Regions from separate parts of the Mesorhizobium sp. NBSH29 genome, predicted to be linked through region 3. Evidence: predicted binding sites of a transcription regulator. Region 3 holds the regulator's gene; each other region holds the start of a gene.
The links. Region 3 encodes PhoB, which activates phosphate uptake and scavenging genes when phosphate is short. Its sites were predicted from a motif close to TGTCATNNANCTGTCAT; they were not measured.

Region 1 (4,237 bases), 500 kb from region 3:
CCTTTCCAGAGATCGTGATCGCCGGCTTCTTTCTGGCAGTCCTGTCGCTCGGCGCCATTCCGGCCATGATCGCGGTCTCCATCCATACCGTCGGCGCGCTGGGCAAGATGTTCTTTGAAGTGGTGGAAAATGCTGACATGCGCGCCGATGAGGGCTTGCGCGCATCAGGCGCCAATTGGCCAGAACGTGTGTGGTTCGGCATTGTGCCGCAAGTCATGCCCAACTTCATCAGCTACGGGTTGCTGCGGCTGGAAATCAATGTTCGCGCCTCCACCATCATCGGTGCTGTTGGCGGCGGCGGCATTGGCGAGACCCTGCGCCTGTCGATCAGCCGCAACCATGAAGCCAAGACACTCGCCATCATATTTCTCTTGCTGCTCACGATCATTGCCGTCGATCAGTTTTCGGCCTGGCTGCGCAAGAAACTGGTTGGCGAACAGGCCTTTGCATTCGGGCGGGGAGATTAATCATGGCCGCCATGTCCGCAGCAGAAATTGACGCCATCTCAAACCGCCATCCGGCCGTGTTTGCCGGTTCCACCAAAAAGCTTTTCATCGGCTGGTTGGTCACTTCTGGCATCATCGCCTATCTGGTTTTTGCATGGTGGTTCTTTTCCGTCGGTGCCGTTCTGGCTGCTGGCAATTGGAATATTGCCAGCACCTATCTGGCAGACTGGATTTCCTATGAAGTGCGGCCAACGGCCAAATTCCGCGATGGCAAGGTACAGGTCGGTTATGCACGTTTCGCCACCCATAATTCTGAGCGCCAGCCAGAATGGGTTTCAATAGCCCAAGGCCCGGCAGATAAGCCCGGCACCGGCGAAAGCGCCGAATTCAGCATCGCGGAGAGCCAGATTTCTGTGACGCCTCAGATTGTTACCGTTCGTCACGGCACCGAAACGCTTATCGCAGACATTGTGTATGATCAAAGCGTCACCGCGCGGGGGCCATTGCCTGTCTGGGCAACCCAGCGCGAACCGGGCGGCAAGATAAATGTGGCGTTCGGCTTTTCCGGTCAGGCAGATATTGAGGCTGATGAAGTCAAAATCCGCCAGCGCTTCATTGGCTGGGAAAACTTTGTGTTCGATGGCAATTCACCCTTCTGGGGAAAGTCAGCCGGCGAAGTATTTTCGCTGATGATGAGCGATGTGCGCATCAAGCCGCAAATGTCCAATGCAGCTCTGGCCTGGGATAATATCTGGAACAATGCGAATTGGCAGCATGGCGATGTGTGGGTCAAACTGTTGCAAACCATCGTCATGGCCTTTGTCGGCACGCTGTTTGCCTCCATTGTCGCATTTCCTCTGGCGTTTCTGGCCGCGCGCAACATCACCCGCAACCGCCCGGTCAATCAGGTTTTGAAGCGCTTCTTCGACTTTCTGCGCTCTGTCGATATGCTGATCTGGGCGCTGTTCTTCACCCGCGCCTTTGGTCCGGGGCCGCTGGCCGGCATCTCGGCAATCTTCTTCACCGACACAGGCACTTTCGGCAAACTCTACTCAGAAGCGCTGGAAAACATCGACGACAAGCAACGCGAAGGCATCCGCTCTGTTGGTGCGGCACCTGTTTTGGTGCAGCGTTATGGCGTGGTGCCGCAGGTGCTGCCGGTGCTTTTGTCCCAGTCGCTCTATTTCTGGGAATCCAACACCCGCTCTGCCACCATTATCGGGGCTGTGGGTGCCGGTGGCATCGGTCTCAAACTGTGGGAGGCCATGCGCACCAATTCCAACTGGGCCAATGTGTTCTATATGGTCATCCTCATTCTCATCGTCGTCTTTGTTTTTGATACGATTTCATCCAAACTCCGCAAACGTCTTATCGGGGGCGCGATGCACTGATAGGCTGATGGAAGCATGTTCGGTTCGGTAAGAATCGTGGGCCTGCTTCGTCAATCTGTCATGCAAATCGCCTAGCTAAGACGTCGGCGAAGGATCTGATTCATGCGTTACGCAATTTATTTCACCCCAGACCGCGATGACCCGCTGACACGCGTGGCCGCAAACTGGCTTGGCAGAGACGCTTTTACCGGCGTGACGGCGCCTGCGCCCGCGATTGGGCGGCTCTCACCGGCTGAGATCGCGTTTCACACTGCCGCTGCCCGCCGCTATGGTTTTCACGCAACGCTCAAGGCGCCGTTTTCTCTGGCTGCCGGGGAAACGCAAGCCAGCCTGACCAAGTCGCTGGACGTTTTTTCTGCAAACATGCCGGCTTTTTCCATCCCGCGTCTGGTCATTCGCCAGCTGGATGGCTTCTTTGCACTGGTACCGGAAAGCCCGCTGCCTCAGCTCAACCGTTTTGCCGATGATGTTGTCGTCGCTTTCGAGCGTTTTCGGGCGCCTTTGTCAGATACCGAGATGGCGCGTCGCAGCCCGGATTCGCTCAAGCCGCAGGAGTTTCGTAATCTCCATCAATGGGGCTATCCCTATGTGTTCGAGGCGTTCCGCTTTCACATGACCCTTTCAGGCCGTGCGGGCGAGGCCGACGCGCCGCGTATCGCGCAGGCGATCGAAGATTTCTTCGGTCCCGTGCTTGATGAGCCTGTGCCGGTAGATGGTCTGGCGCTTTTCGTTGAAGCAGAGCCGGGCGCACCCTTTGAAGTTATGTCCTATCATCCGCTTGGCCGAGACCGCGCCAGAAAGACTGCTTGACGAAATGCCTATCGAGACCGTTTTGACCAATGCCCGCATCGTGCTGGCAGATGAAGTAATTCATGGAACTGTGCAGATCCGCGACGGAAAGATCTGCGACATTTCCGCGATCTCCGCGCAGGGCGAAGACATGGATGGGGATTTTCTCATCCCCGGTCTGGTAGAGCTGCACACAGACCATCTGGAAGGCCATTACGCGCCGCGCCCGCGCGTGCGCTGGAACCCAATTGCAGCTGTGCTTGCCCATGATGCGCAAGTCGCCACCGCTGGGATCACCACGGTGTTTGACGCGCTGCGGGTCGGCCTGGACGGCGATGCAGACATGCGCGCCGAAGAGATGCGCCATCTGGCCGACGCCATTGAAGACAGTGTGCGCAAGGACCGCCTGCGCGCAGACCATTTCATTCATCTGCGCTGCGAAGTTTCAGCACCTGATTGTCTGGAAGGTTTTGCGCTCTTTGATGGCGATGAGCGCGTGCGCCTTGCCTCGCTGATGGACCATGCGCCCGGCCAGCGGCAATTCACTTCGCTGGAGGCCTATGCCGTTTATTATAAGGGCAAGCAGAAGATGTCGGACGATGTGTTTGCAGCCTTCTGCGAACGCCGCATCGCAGAATCAGAAGCCAACTCGCCGGTCAACCGTGCGGCCATCGCACAAGCCTGCAATGCACGCGGCATCATTCTGGCCAGCCATGATGATGCAACGGTCGAACATGTCGATGAGGCGATTGCACAGGGCATCCGCGTGGCCGAATTCCCAACGACAGCTGCCGCGGCCAAGGCGTCCAAGGATGCAGGCCTTGGCGTCCTGATGGGCGCGCCCAATGTGGTGCGCGGCGGTTCGCATTCGGGCAATGTGTCGGCGCGCACGCTGGCCGAAGGCGGCATGCTGGATATTCTTTCGTCGGATTACATTCCCTTCAGCCTTATCCAGTCGGCATTCTTCCTCAGTGAAGTGGTGGATGCTGTTTCACTGCCGCAGGCAGTCGCGATGGTCTCGAAAAATCCGGCCGAGGCGGTGGGTCTGCATGATCGCGGACAGATCGAGATTGGCCGCCGCGCTGATATGGTGCGGGTACGACTTGATGAACACATTCCGGTGGTCCGCACCGTCTGGCGCGAAGGACGCCGTGTCGCATGATGGTATCCGCGCTGATCGAGCGTGAGATCGCCGGCCCTGATTTTCCGGTACGCGGCGGTGTTTTTGTTGCGGTGGTCGGTCCCAGCGGGGCCGGCAAGGACACCATTATCGACTTTGCGCGGGCGGCGCTCGGCGTTGATGGCGATGTTGATTTCGTCCGCCGTGTGGTCACCCGCCCGAGCGATGCCTCGACCGAAGATCATGACAGCCTGACGGATGCCGATTTTGATGTCGCTGAAGCAGCGGGCGCGTTCGCGCTATCCTGGGCGGCACACGGTTTGAAATACGGCTTGCCATCGAGCGTCGACCAGACCATCGCCCATGGCCGCGTCGCCGTCGCCAATCTGTCGCGCGGTGCGTTACCGGCTTTGCGGCTGCGCTATACGGATATCGCGGTGATTGAAATCACTGCCGACCGCGAGGTGCTGGCCGAGAGGCTTTCGGCGCGT
Region 2 (4,237 bases), 120 kb from region 3:
CCATTCGCGCTGAATGGCCATCACCAGCATCATCTCATCGCCTTCACCAACTGTGGTGATACCCTCGAGGCCAAAGCGGATTTCATGTGCCAGAAGTTCGGTCGGAAACGCGATTTCTTCCTTGATCTCGGCTTTCTCGTTGACGTGCAAAATTGCGTGTGGCGTCAGCTTGTCGCTATTGCCTTCAGAAGCCAGCCAGAAGCCGCCCTTGCCGTCCGTCGCCACGCCTTCGAGGTCAATCTTCTGGGCCGCCGCTCCATCGCGCGTTACAACCATCTTGCCGGTAATCATGGCCGGTGTCTGCGTTGCATCGATGGTGAAGATCGCCGGCGCGTTGCGATAGACCGAATCCGAAACCGCATAAAGCTTGCCGGCCTCGTCTGGATGGGCAGCAAGACCCGAAAGCGCACCCCAGCCAAGCGGTGTTTTCTCGTCGGTCAGCGCGGCACTAATCATCGGATAGGTCGCGGCACCTTCGCTTCGCTCATACACCATCACATGCGAACGGCCGAGCCCGTCTTCTACCAGATCCGTCTCGTTGGCTGTGACGAGAAGATTGCGCGAGGGGATGGCCACCAGACCTTCGGGGCCGACACCTGATGGCAGGATCTGCACAAATTCCGGTTCTGCACCGGTGTCCTTGTAGACCGCAATCAGCGACGCCCGCTCCAGCGCCACGAAGATCAGCGTGTCGTCGCCGATCCTGGCCACTTCGAGGCCTTCCGGCTCGACGCCCTTCTTATTACGGTGTTCGGGATAGTGGCCGGCATTGGCCGCGTGATATTCGAGTGTTGTGCCGGCATCAAACAGCAGCTCACCGGTTTTCGAAAAGATCGAGAAACCGCGTGATCCGCCTTCGTAGTCGCCCTCATTGGCGATCACGATACGATCATTATCGAGCCACTTTACCGCATCCGGCTCCCGCTTCACATTCTCCATTTTACTGGAAAATTTCAACGCACCGTCTTTTTTGGTGTCGACATTGTCCAGCGAGACCGCACCCGCCGAAAAATGGCTGAGCACTTTTCCAGTCGCGGCATCAACGATGGCGATATGGTTGTTTTCCTGCATGGTCACCGCGATCTCGTTGGCGTCGTTAAACGCCACGAACTCCGGCTCCACATCGTCCGGCGAAACCTCAGGCAGACCGGTCAGCTCAACCGTCTTGATGGATGCGCAATCGACGGACCCTTCAGTCACCGGAATGATCTTCAGATTACCCGTAGGCAATTGCGGCAACGCACCGTCGTTCAAATCCTCATCGCGCTCATTCTCGATGGCAATCGCGAGATACGTGCCGTCCTTGCTATGTGCAATGGAATCCGGCTGGCCACCCAGGTCACAGCTGAGCTCAATCTTTCTGGATGCCAGGTCGATCACGACCAGCTTGCCCGATGGCGCAGTGTAGCTTTCAGACGTGTTCACCCCTGCAAAAACCTTACCGCCGAGAATAGTGACGGAGGTAGGCTCCCCCTCGATTTTCACGCTGCCGCCCGGCTTCGGCGCCTTGGGGTCAGTCAGGTCGATGAAGCCGATCGCTCCAAGCGGGCTGTCGGAATAGACCAGCGTCATACCATCTTCGCTGGCGTCAATAATCTCGGAGGAGGTAAGCTGCGCCTTGTTGGCATCCTCTGGCAGGTTGTGGGCTACGGGAAAGCTGGCGATGCGGTTGAACATCGGGTCGGCCACGGCCGGAACAGCCACGGAAGCTGCCAGTGCTGCAGACAAGGCAGCGGTGTGTAGTTTCAACATGTCAGAAAACCCCTTTGGCGATACGAGGGCCATGCCATGGGGCTTGCGTGTTTCACGCCGATGACACTGACATGACAGTTTCGCGACGATCATGCCTCGTCCACAGGCAAACATTCTTGCCCCTATGGCCGAACAACGCTATATACGCCTCGATTTCCCATTTTTGGTGGCTTCTAAACCACCGCCCGCGCGGGAACGCGGGCGAACGAGAAGGATATTCTGATGGCCAATGCGCTGCTCATGCCCAAGGCGACCGCCGTATGGCTGGTCGACAACACCGGTTTAACGTTCGAGCAAATCGCCCAGTTCTGTACGCTGCACCCGCTCGAAGTGAGCGCCATTGCCGACGGTGAATCCGCGCAGGGCATCAAGGGTATGGACCCGGTCATGACCGGCCAGCTGACCCGCGATGAGATTGCCCGGGGTGAAAAAGACGCCACCCACCGGCTGAAACTTTCGGAGCCCAAGGTGCGGGTGCCCGATCAAAAGCGCAAGGGTCCGCGCTATACGCCGCTTTCCAAGCGTCAGGACCGCCCAAATGCCATCCTGTGGCTGGTCCGCAACCATCCTGAGCTGAAGGATGCACAGGTTTCCCGCCTGGTCGGCACTACCAAGGCCACCATCGAGCAGATCCGCGACCGCAAGCACTGGAATGCTGCAAATCTGGTTCCGATGGACCCGGTCATGCTTGGCTTGTGCACCCAGATCGATCTCGACATCGAGGTACAGCGCGCCTCGCGCGGTCGCGATAACGCGGCGCCTGCGGGTGACACGCTGCTTCCCGCCTCGCTGACCGAGCGCCTGACACCGGCAGCGCCCAAGCCTCGCGATGATGACGCCGAACTCGACGCATCCGCCGTATTCGCCAAGCTCTCTTCGCTGAAGTCGAAAGACCCTGAGCCCGACGACGAATAGAGCGGTCTTCTCCGCTCTGTTTCCACCCGTTCACGCAGCCGATAGCAGTTCGCTCAACACCATATCCTTGTAGATCGCAACGAGGCTTGCACCTTCTTCGCGCCCTACCGAGATCGCAAGGCGCATCGTCGATTCGCCGAGCGACATTGCCAGGAATGCCGCCCGCTCGATCCGCTGAGGATCGGCGGTCGGCCTCACCCGCTTCAGCGTCCTGGCGAGAATCTCGCCATTCGCCCGCCCATAGACAAGGTCAATGTCGTGCAGCTGCTTGTCAGCCTGCGTCGCTGACCAGATGTCACGCATCACAGGCTCATCCAGAAAAAGCTGGTAATAGGTGTCAATCAGACTCCCGAAAGCGTTTCGGAAGCCTGCCTCGTCGTGAACCGGCGCCAGCTCAAGCTCAATGCACTCCCGTCCCGCCATATTGTAACGGTCGGCCAGGGTGCGGATGATCGAGCCCTTGTCTGGGAAATACTGATAGAGCGAGCCAATCGAGACCTCTGCGCGCTCGGCAACCTCACCCATCCGCATGGCATCGCTGCCTTGCTCGGCAATCAGCTCCGAGGCCGCGGCCACCATCCGCTCCACGCGCTCACGGCTGCGCTTCTGGCTTGGCTCCCTGCGAAGCGCAGTCAGCCTTCCCATGTCGCACACTGGTGATCCCGGCACATCAACCACTTCCAGCTCCGTCTGTTCCCCGCTTGACAGCAACAATATGAGGATTTATCACATAACACAAATATGAGCATTACTCACATTTGGGATCTCGCTATGACAACAGGTACAGTTCTCGTTACCGCGGCCACCGGGAAGACCGGACGGCGCATCGTTCAGCGGCTTCAAGATAAGGGTGTTCCGGTGCGATCCGGCTCCCGCCAGGCCACGCCATCTTTCGATTGGGAAGACAAACAAACCTGGCAGCCGGCGCTACAGGGCGTTTCTGCTGCCTATATCGCCTACTATCCAGATTTGACTGCTCCAGGCGCCCCCGAAACCATTGGCGAATTCATCTCGCTCGCTTTGTCCAATGGCGTGAAACGGCTGGTCCTTTTATCAGGACGAGCCGAGCCTAAGGCACAACGATGCGAGGAAATTCTAAAAGCGTCAGGCGCTGACTGGACGATCCTGCGGTGCAGCTGGTTCGACCAGAATTTCAGCGAAAGCTTCCTGCTCGATGCAGTGCTTGCAGGCGAGGTCGCACTCCCCGTTGGCGAGATCCTTGAGCCATTTGTAGATGCGGAAGATATTGCAGAAATCGCCGTCGCCGCTCTAACGGAAGATCATCATAAAAATCGCCTTTATGAGATCACCGGACCAAGGCTCCTGAGCTTTTCAACTGCCATAGCTGAAATTGCCGCGGCAGCAGGCCGCGACATTTCCTACACACAAATAAGCCACGCCGAGTTTAAGGCCATGCTGGAAGAAGGCGGAGTACCCGCCGATATGGTCTTGTTGCTAGAGGAGCTTTTCACAGTGGTCTTGGATGGCCGCAACCAAAGCCTCGCCGACGGCGTGCAGCAAGCATTAGGACGGCCTCCAAGAGATTTTGCAGACTATGCCCGCGAGACAG
Region 3 (4,237 bases):
TTCTTGCCATCAGCAAGGCTGGCGGCGATTTCAGCAGCTGCCTTGCCCAGTTCGCGGGCATCCTTCCAGACTGAGACAGTCTGGGTACCAAGCGCAACGCGGTTCAGCGCGGCATGGTCGCCATCTTGTCCGGAGACCGGCACCGAGCCGGCGAGGCCCTGAGCGGTAAGCGCGGCAACGACGCCGCCCGCGGTGCCGTCATTGGCGGCAACCACAGCGTCGACCTTGTTATCGTTGGCGGTGAGGAACTGCTCCATATTCTTCTGCGCGTTGGCTGGTAGCCAGCCATCGGTGTATGCCTCACCTACATTTTTGATCTTGCCGCCGTCCATGGCGTCTTTCAGGACTTCCATCGAGCCGGCGAAAAGAAAGTCAGCGTTCGGATCGGTGCCCGAGCCCTTGATGAAGACGTAGTTGCCTTCCGGCTTGACCTTAAGCACTTCGCGCGCCTGCATCCGGCCCACTTCCTTGTTGTCGAAGGTCAGGTAGAAGACGTCCTTGTTTTCGATCAGGCGATCATAGCCGACGACGGGAATGCCTTCCGCAAGCGCCTTTTCAATAGCCGGGCCGATAGCCGATGCATCCTGCGACAGAATGATCAGCGCGTTTGCGCCCTGCGCAATCAGGCTCTCGACATCCGTCAGCTGCTTGCCGGGGCTAGATTGTGCATCGGCGGAAATATATTTGTCGCCGGTTGCTTCAAGCGCCGCCTTGATTGCGGCTTCGTCAGTCTTCCAGCGCTCTTCCTGGAAGTTAGACCAGGATACGCCGATAATCTTGTCTTTTGCCGACGCGGCGATGGGCAGCGTAAGCGACATGGCAACGCCCGCCAGAATGGCGGCTGCGAACTTGTTCATGAAATTCCTCCCTGCGCCGGTAAGGCGCTGCAACGATGTTCGGAGCACTTTTTTTCGAGCTCCGAAAAAATAAATGACTCAACCCCGCATGTGAGTCAATGATATTTCCAGGACGCAAAATGTTGACGCCATGCCACAATGCGTGGAAGAGCCGAGACAACACACATGGGAGGGATACCGGAACATGACGGTCGCAATCCGTCACGACGATCTGCGGCGCCGCAACCGGGCAATGGTGATGGCGTCCGTTCGCCGGCAACGCACCCCGTCGCGCACCGAGATCGCCGCAGCAACCGGCCTTAGCCATTCAACAATTTCTGCAATTTCGGCTGATCTCATCGACGAAGGGATACTGATAGAGACCAAGGCCAGCGACCCGCGCACGATACGGCGTGGCCGCCCGCAGGTGGCGCTGGGGCTATCTCCCGACGCCGCCTCGGTGATTGCCTTAGTGCTGTCGCTGAACGCGCTATCGGCCTCGCTAATTGATTATTCGGGCGAGGTGATCGCGCAGGAGACCCGACGGTTGCCGACGCTGACCCTGTCGCGTTCCGACCTTGTGGCCGATATGGTGGCGATGGTGCAGCGGCTGATTGCGGGACGACCATTCGGCGTGAAGCCTGCTGCGCGCATTGCCCTTGCGGTGCAAGGTACCACCGATGCGGCCGCGCGCGCCATGCTATGGTCGCCGATCACCCCGCATAGCGGTATCGCCTTCGCAGATATTCTTGAAGATGCCTTTGGCATCCCAGCAACTGTTGAGAACGACTGCAACATGATCGCGGTCGCCCTGCGCTGGCACAAGCCCGAGCGCTACCGCGACGACTTTATCGCGATCCTGCTGTCGCATGGCATCGGCATGGGTATGGTGTTGAAAGGCGAGTTGTTCACCGGCACGCAAAGTTCCGGCGGCGAATTCGGCCATCTCGTCCACCGCCCGGATGGCGCTCTGTGCCGCTGCGGCAGACGCGGCTGCGTCGAGGCCTATGCCGGCAATTATGCGATCTGGCGAAAAGCCTGCGAACAAAGCGAAGACGAACTGCCGGTCGACATCAAAGACAGCGACATGATTGCGCTGGCCGCTCGTGCCCGGGCCGGCGGCGGAGCCGAACGCGAAGCCTTTCGCCGCGCCGGGGAAGCACTTGGGTTTGGGCTTGGCAGCCTGTTTGCTCTGATCGATCCGGCGCCTGTGGCTATTGTTGGCCATGGTGCGCTGGCTTTCGATCTTGTTGAACCCGCACTCCGAGAAGCACTCGCGCGCACCGCCGGCGGCCAGCACTCAAAAGCCATCTCGTTCGACACCGAGCCCGACGAGATGCCGCTTATTCGGGAAGGTTGCGCGATGCGGGCTCTGACATTCGTCGACCAGAACATTTTCGCGCCGGGCCTTGACCAGAAGTCAGCCGAGGGTTCGCGAGAGTGACAGAGGTGCGCTGGCCAAAAGCGTTGGACACGCAAAAAGCTGGAGAGGTCTGGGGCTCAGAACCTCTCCAGAAAATTATGCCTCGCGGATAGCGTAGCCGGCGCCACGGATGGTGCGGATAACATCCGGCATACGGCCATTGTTGACCGCCTTACGCAGCCGGCCGACATGGACGTCGACTGTGCGCTCGTCGATATAAATCGTCTCACCCCAGACATTGTCGAGCAACTGGCTGCGCGAGAAAACGCGGCCAGGATGCTGCATCATGAATTCGAGCAGTCGGAACTCGGTCGGCCCAAGCCGAATCTCGCTCTTCTTGCGGTATACCCGGTGCGATTCACGGTCGAGCACGATGTCGCCGACCTTGAGCACGCTGGAAAGCACCTCCGGCTTGGCTCGACGCAGCAACGCACGCACGCGGGCGATAAACTCCGGCGTCGAGAAGGGTTTGACAAGGTAGTCGTCAGCGCCGGTTGAAAGCCCGCGCACCCTGTCGCTCTCTTCACCGCGCGCGGTGAGCATGATGATCGGCAGCCGCTCGGTCTCAGGCCGCATCCTCAAGCGCCGGCACAGCTCAATGCCCGATACGGCGGGCACCATCCAGTCGAGCACCAGCAGATCAGGAACATTCTCCTGCAACCGGATTTCCGCCTCGTCACCGCGGGTGACGACCTCGACCTGATATCCTTCGGCTTCGAGGTTGTAGCGCAGGAGCACACCGAGGGGCTCCTCGTCCTCCACGACCATGATCTTCGGCGCAATCATATGCGGGCTGTTCCTGTGAACGTTATTCAGCAACCACCGTCATCGACGTCTCGTCCAGCTTCGGACGATGCGGCGGCAACTGGGTGCCCGTCATCACATAATACGCGTTCTCGGCAATGTTGGTAACATGATCGCCGATACGCTCGAGGTTCTTGGCGCAAAAAAGGAGATGCGTGCACGCGGTGATATTGCGAGGGTCTTCCATCATATAAGTAAGCAGTTCGCGGAACACCGAGGTGTACTGGATGTCAATCTTCTCGTCCTCGGCCCGGATCGGCTTCAGGCCTTCAGCGTCACGTGCGACATAGCGGTCGACCACACTTAACACCTGCTGCAATACCATTTTTGCCATCGAATCTATCGAATGCGTCAGCGAGCGCGGTACGCCCTTGCCCACCGCACCGACCCGTTTGGCGACATTCTTGGCGAGATCACCGATCCGCTCGAGGTCCGAGGCCATGCGGATTGCTCCGAGAACCGCCCGCAGATCCTGCGCCATCGGCTGGCGCTTGGCGATCAGCGTGATGGCGCTGTCATCAAGTTCACGCTGCATGGCGTCCATGATTGCATCGTCGGAGATCACCCGCTGTGCCATACCATTGTCAGTGCTCAGTAACGACAGCGTCGCCGATTGAACCATCTTTCCCGCATGGTCGCCCATATCGCGGATCAGTCGGTCGATGTTTTCGAGTTCTTCGTCAAACGACGCCACTGTGTGTTCGCGCATCATGTTCTCCTCGTCATCGGTTGGCGGGCTGGTCGACTTAGCCGAACCGGCCGGTGATGTAGTCCTGGGTGCGCTTGTCATCGGGGCTGGTAAACATTTTTTCCGTCGCGCCCTCCTCGACCAGATAGCCGATGTGGAACATTGCCGTGCGCTGCGACACACGTGCCGCCTGCTGCATCGAGTGGGTGACGATCACGATCGTATAATTCTCGCGCAACTCATCGATCAACTCCTCGACCTTGGCTGTGGCGATCGGATCAAGCGCCGAACATGGTTCGTCCATCAGGATAACTTCAGGGCTCACTGCAATCGCGCGCGCAATGCACAGGCGCTGCTGCTGGCCTCCGGACAGGCCGGTGCCCGGCTCCTGCAGGCGGTCTTTTACCTCATTCCAGATCGCTGCCTTCTGCAGGCTGGACTCCACGATGATGTCCATCTCGGCCTTGGTCTTGGCAAGACCATGAA
Region 4 (4,237 bases), 1.8 Mb from region 3:
GGGTCTGGTTTTTCAGGTTTGGCCAGGTTTGCGATGCGGGTCGTGCTTTGGTTTGCAACGACCATGTTGGTAGCGGTGGCCGCATTGGCCATCGGCACAGTCGTGCCGCGTCCGTTTCTCGGGCCGGAAACACCGAGTGTAGTCCGACCGATCCCAATTCTACTGTTTAACAATCCGATCCATACAGATATCGCGATCCCGATTGACGCGTCTGTTCTCACACGCTTCGGATTTTTGGAAGCAGCCGGTCTGCCCGCCAGCCACCCGAATGCGCGCTGGCTGATATTTGGCTGGGGCAGTCGTGCATTCTATATTTCAACGCCAACATGGTCTGAGCTGAAGCTCAGGCCATTGGCGGCAGCGCTCACTGTCGACCGGTCGGTGATGCACGTCCTCGTTCGAGGCGCGCTCGATGAAACGGATCCGTCGGTTAGACGCCTCCAGCTTTCCGAAACCCAATATCAAGCCATTTTGGATTTTATCGACACCAGTTTCACCAAAGACTCTGAAAACCGGCCTATTCCTATTCCGGGCGCCGGATACGGACTCGACGACGGGTTTTTTGAAGCTAACGGAAAATTCAATGTCCTAGTCGGCTGCAATACTTGGACTGCTGCGGCATTGCGTGCTGCCGGGCTAACAACCGGTTGGTGGAATCCGCTTCCCTTGACCCTGGGATGGTCGCTAGTGCTGCATAATCAAGCCGCTGGAACCCAACCGTAGAGCCAATCCAGATTGCCAGCGAGACGTTCCGGTGACTGGATTTTAAGAAATATATCCCGGACAACCCCAACGGGACCCGAAGCATGCCACGCGGTGCGATTCAAAGCACCGCGCCGCGCAACCCGCATGATACGATGCCGGCGATCTAGCTCCCATCGCTGTAGCGCCTCTGCCATGGACCCACCAGGTGTGCTGGCTGCGTAGGAAAGTGTTACCGCGTCCTCTATCGCCATTGCGGCTCCTTGCGCCGCATAAGGCGTCATGGCGTGGGCGGCATCGCCAATCAGCGCTATCCGCCCGTCCCTTGTCCAGGTAGCACGGGGATTGACCGAATGAACCGGCCATACGGTCCACCTTGGCGCCTCTCGAACCAGCTGAATCAGTTTGGGATCGGCTTTCTCCAATGCTTTGAGAAGGTTCGCAATATCGCTTTCACCACCCCACTCTCTGGCTTGCGAATTGCCCGACGACAAAGCCACCAGATTGAATGCAGCGCCGCCTCGAACGGGGTACACGATGAGATGCGCGTGGGGGTGCAAAAACGCCGTCACATTGTTGTCTGCATTCAAAGTCGCCAGCGTTCGTCCACCGGGGCTCTCTGCCGGCACAAGCGTGCGCCATGCCAGCTTGCCACCGAAACGGGCCTCGGCATTGGGCGCAACCTGTGAACGCAGCGTCGACCAGACGCCATCTGCGCCTATGACAAGGTGACAATTCTGATCATGCGGCTTGGCGGCTCCGCGCGAAGATACACTGACGCCGGTAGTGGAAGGTTTTGCGCAGACAACCTCCACGCCAGTTGTGATTGAGATAGCGTCGACCGCGTGCGCAGCCTTCACAAGAATATTTTGCAAGTCCGCCCGGTGGGCCACGAGGTAGGGGGCACCCCATCGCTGCTGCGCAAACTCCCCGAGCGGCACATGCGCGAGTTTTGCAAGCGTTGTTGCCGTGCGCAGGATCACGGCTTCGGGTGCCACAGCGACCGTTCTCAACTGGGGCAGCAACCCGAGTTGATCAAGCAGATGTGTCGCATTGGGTGAAAGCTGCAACCCTGCGCCAACCTCGGCAAAAGCCTCCGCGCGTTCTAAAACTTCGACACTGAATCCTCTAGCAGCAAACGCCAGCGCTGCCGCTAGCCCGGCAATGCCGGCTCCAGAGATGATGATTTTTCCAGTTTCGCCCACGGTCTGTCAGGGCGCCGCAGGATTAGGCCGCACGTTCAGTGTAGATGGCACCAGCAGGGACCGTTTCGGCTGCCATCAGCGTATGGTCGTATCGGAATAGCGTCGAGCAGTAGGGGCAGACTTTTTCACTATCGCTACCCATATCCAAAAAGACATGTGGATGGTCAAACGGAGCATTGGCGCCTACGCACTTGAATTCCTTGACGCCAATAGTGATCGCAGCATGGCCTGCATCGTTTTGGAAATGTGGAATACTGCCGCCCGCCATCATCTTCTCCCGTCGTTGGACAACCCGCCGGATCGAAACCTGCGCAGGTCTGTGTATCATAAAGGGCCTCTTTGCAAGCAGTGTGATATCAAACTGTCGTAAAAGCCTGTCAGGAGATAATCTGGCGGAAAACCTTGCTACAATGTCATATCGCCGTCACGAAAGAGCCAGAGATGAATCAGTTGAAGCCGGTGAAGACAGACTTTGTAAGTAGGACCGCAACCGTGGCGGCGGCCGGAAACCCGGACCGTTTCGTCAATCGCGAGTTCTCCTGGCTGCAATTTAACAGGCGTGTCCTCGAAGAGTCACAAAACCCCCGCCACCCCTTGTTGGAGCGCGTGCGCTTCCTGTCGATCTCTGCTGCCAACCTCGACGAATTCTTCATGGTTCGGGTTGCCGGCTTGGCCGGACAGGTCCGCGAAGGCATTGCCATCAAAAGCCCCGACGGTCGCACGCCTGAGCAGCAGCTTGAGCAGTTGCTCGTCGAGGTTGAGCGTCTGCAGGAAGACCAGCAGCAGAGCCTGTCCTCGTTGGAAGCGCTATTGAAAAAAGAAGGCATCGAATCGGTGCGCGCCGAAGCGCTGACTGCTGAAGAAAAGATCTGGTTGGGCGAGCATTTCCAGGAAGCAATGTTTCCTGTGCTGACGCCGCTTTCAATTGATCCGGCCCACCCCTTTCCCTTCATCCCAAATCTGGGCTTCTCGATCGCGCTGCAGCTGCGTCATTTGAAACACGGTGGCGAGATGACTGCGCTCTTGCGCCTGCCGATGGCACTGCGCCGCTTCGTCCGGTTGCCGGATCAAAAGGAATCCATCCGCTTCATCACGCTCGAAGACACGGTAGGCCTCTTCATTGGCAAGTTGTTTCCCGGCTACGATGTCAAGGGCTCGGGAACCTTCCGGATCATCCGCGACAGCGATATCGAAGTCGAGGAAGAAGCCGAAGATTTGGTCCGGCTGTTTGAAACGGCATTGAAAAGGCGGCGTCGCGGTTCAGTCATTCGTATCGAGTTCGACAGCGAGATGCCGGCCGAACTGCGCGATTTTGTCTCCGGTGAACTTGGCGTATCCGCCTCGCGCATCAGCGTGCTTCGTGGTCCATTGGCCGTCAATCAGATCTCTGAAATTGTAGCCATTGCCCGCGACGATCTGAAGTTTCCTCCCTATAATCCGCGATTTCCCGAACGTATCCGGGATCACGGTGGCGACTGTTTTGCGGCGGTGCGAGAAAAGGACATCATTGTCCACCACCCCTATGAATCTTTTGACGCAGTGGTTCAGTTTTTGCGCCAGGCGGCGGCCGACCCCGAAGTAGTCGCCATCAAGCAGACGCTCTATCGCACATCCAATGACAGCCCGATCGTGCGTGCGCTGATTGATGCTGCCGAGTCGGGCAAGTCTGTAACCGCGTTGGTGGAGCTCAAAGCCCGCTTCGACGAAGAAGCAAACATCCGTTGGGCGCGCGATCTGGAACGCGCTGGTGTGCAGGTGGTATTTGGCTTCATCGAGTTGAAAACCCACGCCAAGATGTCGATGGTCGTGCGACGCGAGGATGGCAAACTACGCAACTACGTGCACCTTGGCACCGGCAACTATCACCCGATCACCGCGCGCATCTATACCGACCTGTCCTACTTTACCACCGATCCAGGTATCGCGCGCGACGTGGCCCAGGTGTTCAACTTTATTACCGGCTACGCTGAGCCGGCCCTCGAAATGAAGCTTGCCATCTCGCCTTTTTCGCTTCGCAACCGCATCATCCAGCACATTGAGGAAGAGGTTGTACACTTCAAGGCTGGTCGCCCGGCGCGCATCTGGATGAAGATGAATTCATTGGTAGACCCCACCATCATTGATGCGCTGTATGATGCCAGCCGGGCCGGTGTAGAGATCGATCTGGTAATTCGCGGCATCTGCTGTCTGCGTCCGCAAGTGCCGGGCCTTTCGGAGAACATCCGTGTCAAATCGATTATCGGCCGCTTCCTTGAACACAGCCGCATCTTCTGCTTCGGGAACGGCCACGGCCTGCCCTCCGATGAAGCACTAATCTATATTGCCTCCGC

Region 1: GA830_RS04905 (DUF1045 domain-containing protein) is a predicted target of PhoB. The motif match lies at 1,883-1,899, and genes of this name have one in related genera.
Region 2: GA830_RS03100 (esterase-like activity of phytase family protein) is a predicted target of PhoB. The motif match lies at 1,813-1,829, and genes of this name have one in related genera.
Region 4: GA830_RS11840 (RNA degradosome polyphosphate kinase) is a predicted target of PhoB. The motif match lies at 2,319-2,335, and genes of this name have one in related genera.

What each region holds. Positions count from the first base shown of each region.
Region 1 is NZ_CP045492.1:1,003,666-1,007,902, reverse strand. Features, by position in the region: gene phnE (phosphonate ABC transporter, permease protein PhnE) at 1-467, shown strand, start outside; gene phnE (phosphonate ABC transporter, permease protein PhnE) at 470-1,837, shown strand; gene GA830_RS04905 (DUF1045 domain-containing protein) at 1,940-2,647, shown strand; gene GA830_RS04900 (alpha-D-ribose 1-methylphosphonate 5-triphosphate diphosphatase) at 2,652-3,788, shown strand; gene phnN (phosphonate metabolism protein/1,5-bisphosphokinase (PRPP-forming) PhnN) at 3,785-4,237, shown strand, end outside.
Region 2 is NZ_CP045492.1:629,478-633,714, forward strand. Features, by position in the region: gene GA830_RS03100 (esterase-like activity of phytase family protein) at 1-1,752, opposite strand, end outside; gene GA830_RS03105 (DUF1013 domain-containing protein) at 1,975-2,667, shown strand; gene GA830_RS03110 (TetR family transcriptional regulator) at 2,698-3,312, opposite strand; gene GA830_RS03115 (NAD(P)H-binding protein) at 3,439-4,237, shown strand, end outside.
Region 3 is NZ_CP045492.1:505,370-509,606, forward strand. Features, by position in the region: gene xylF (D-xylose ABC transporter substrate-binding protein) at 1-857, opposite strand, end outside; gene GA830_RS02480 (ROK family protein) at 1,042-2,280, shown strand; gene phoB (phosphate regulon transcriptional regulator PhoB) at 2,356-3,045, opposite strand; gene phoU (phosphate signaling complex protein PhoU) at 3,068-3,772, opposite strand; gene pstB (phosphate ABC transporter ATP-binding protein PstB) at 3,810-4,237, opposite strand, start outside.
Region 4 is NZ_CP045492.1:2,375,052-2,379,288, forward strand. Features, by position in the region: gene GA830_RS11825 (TIGR02117 family protein) at 64-723, shown strand; gene GA830_RS11830 (FAD-dependent monooxygenase) at 699-1,907, opposite strand; gene GA830_RS11835 (zinc-finger domain-containing protein) at 1,930-2,175, opposite strand; gene GA830_RS11840 (RNA degradosome polyphosphate kinase) at 2,349-4,237, shown strand, end outside.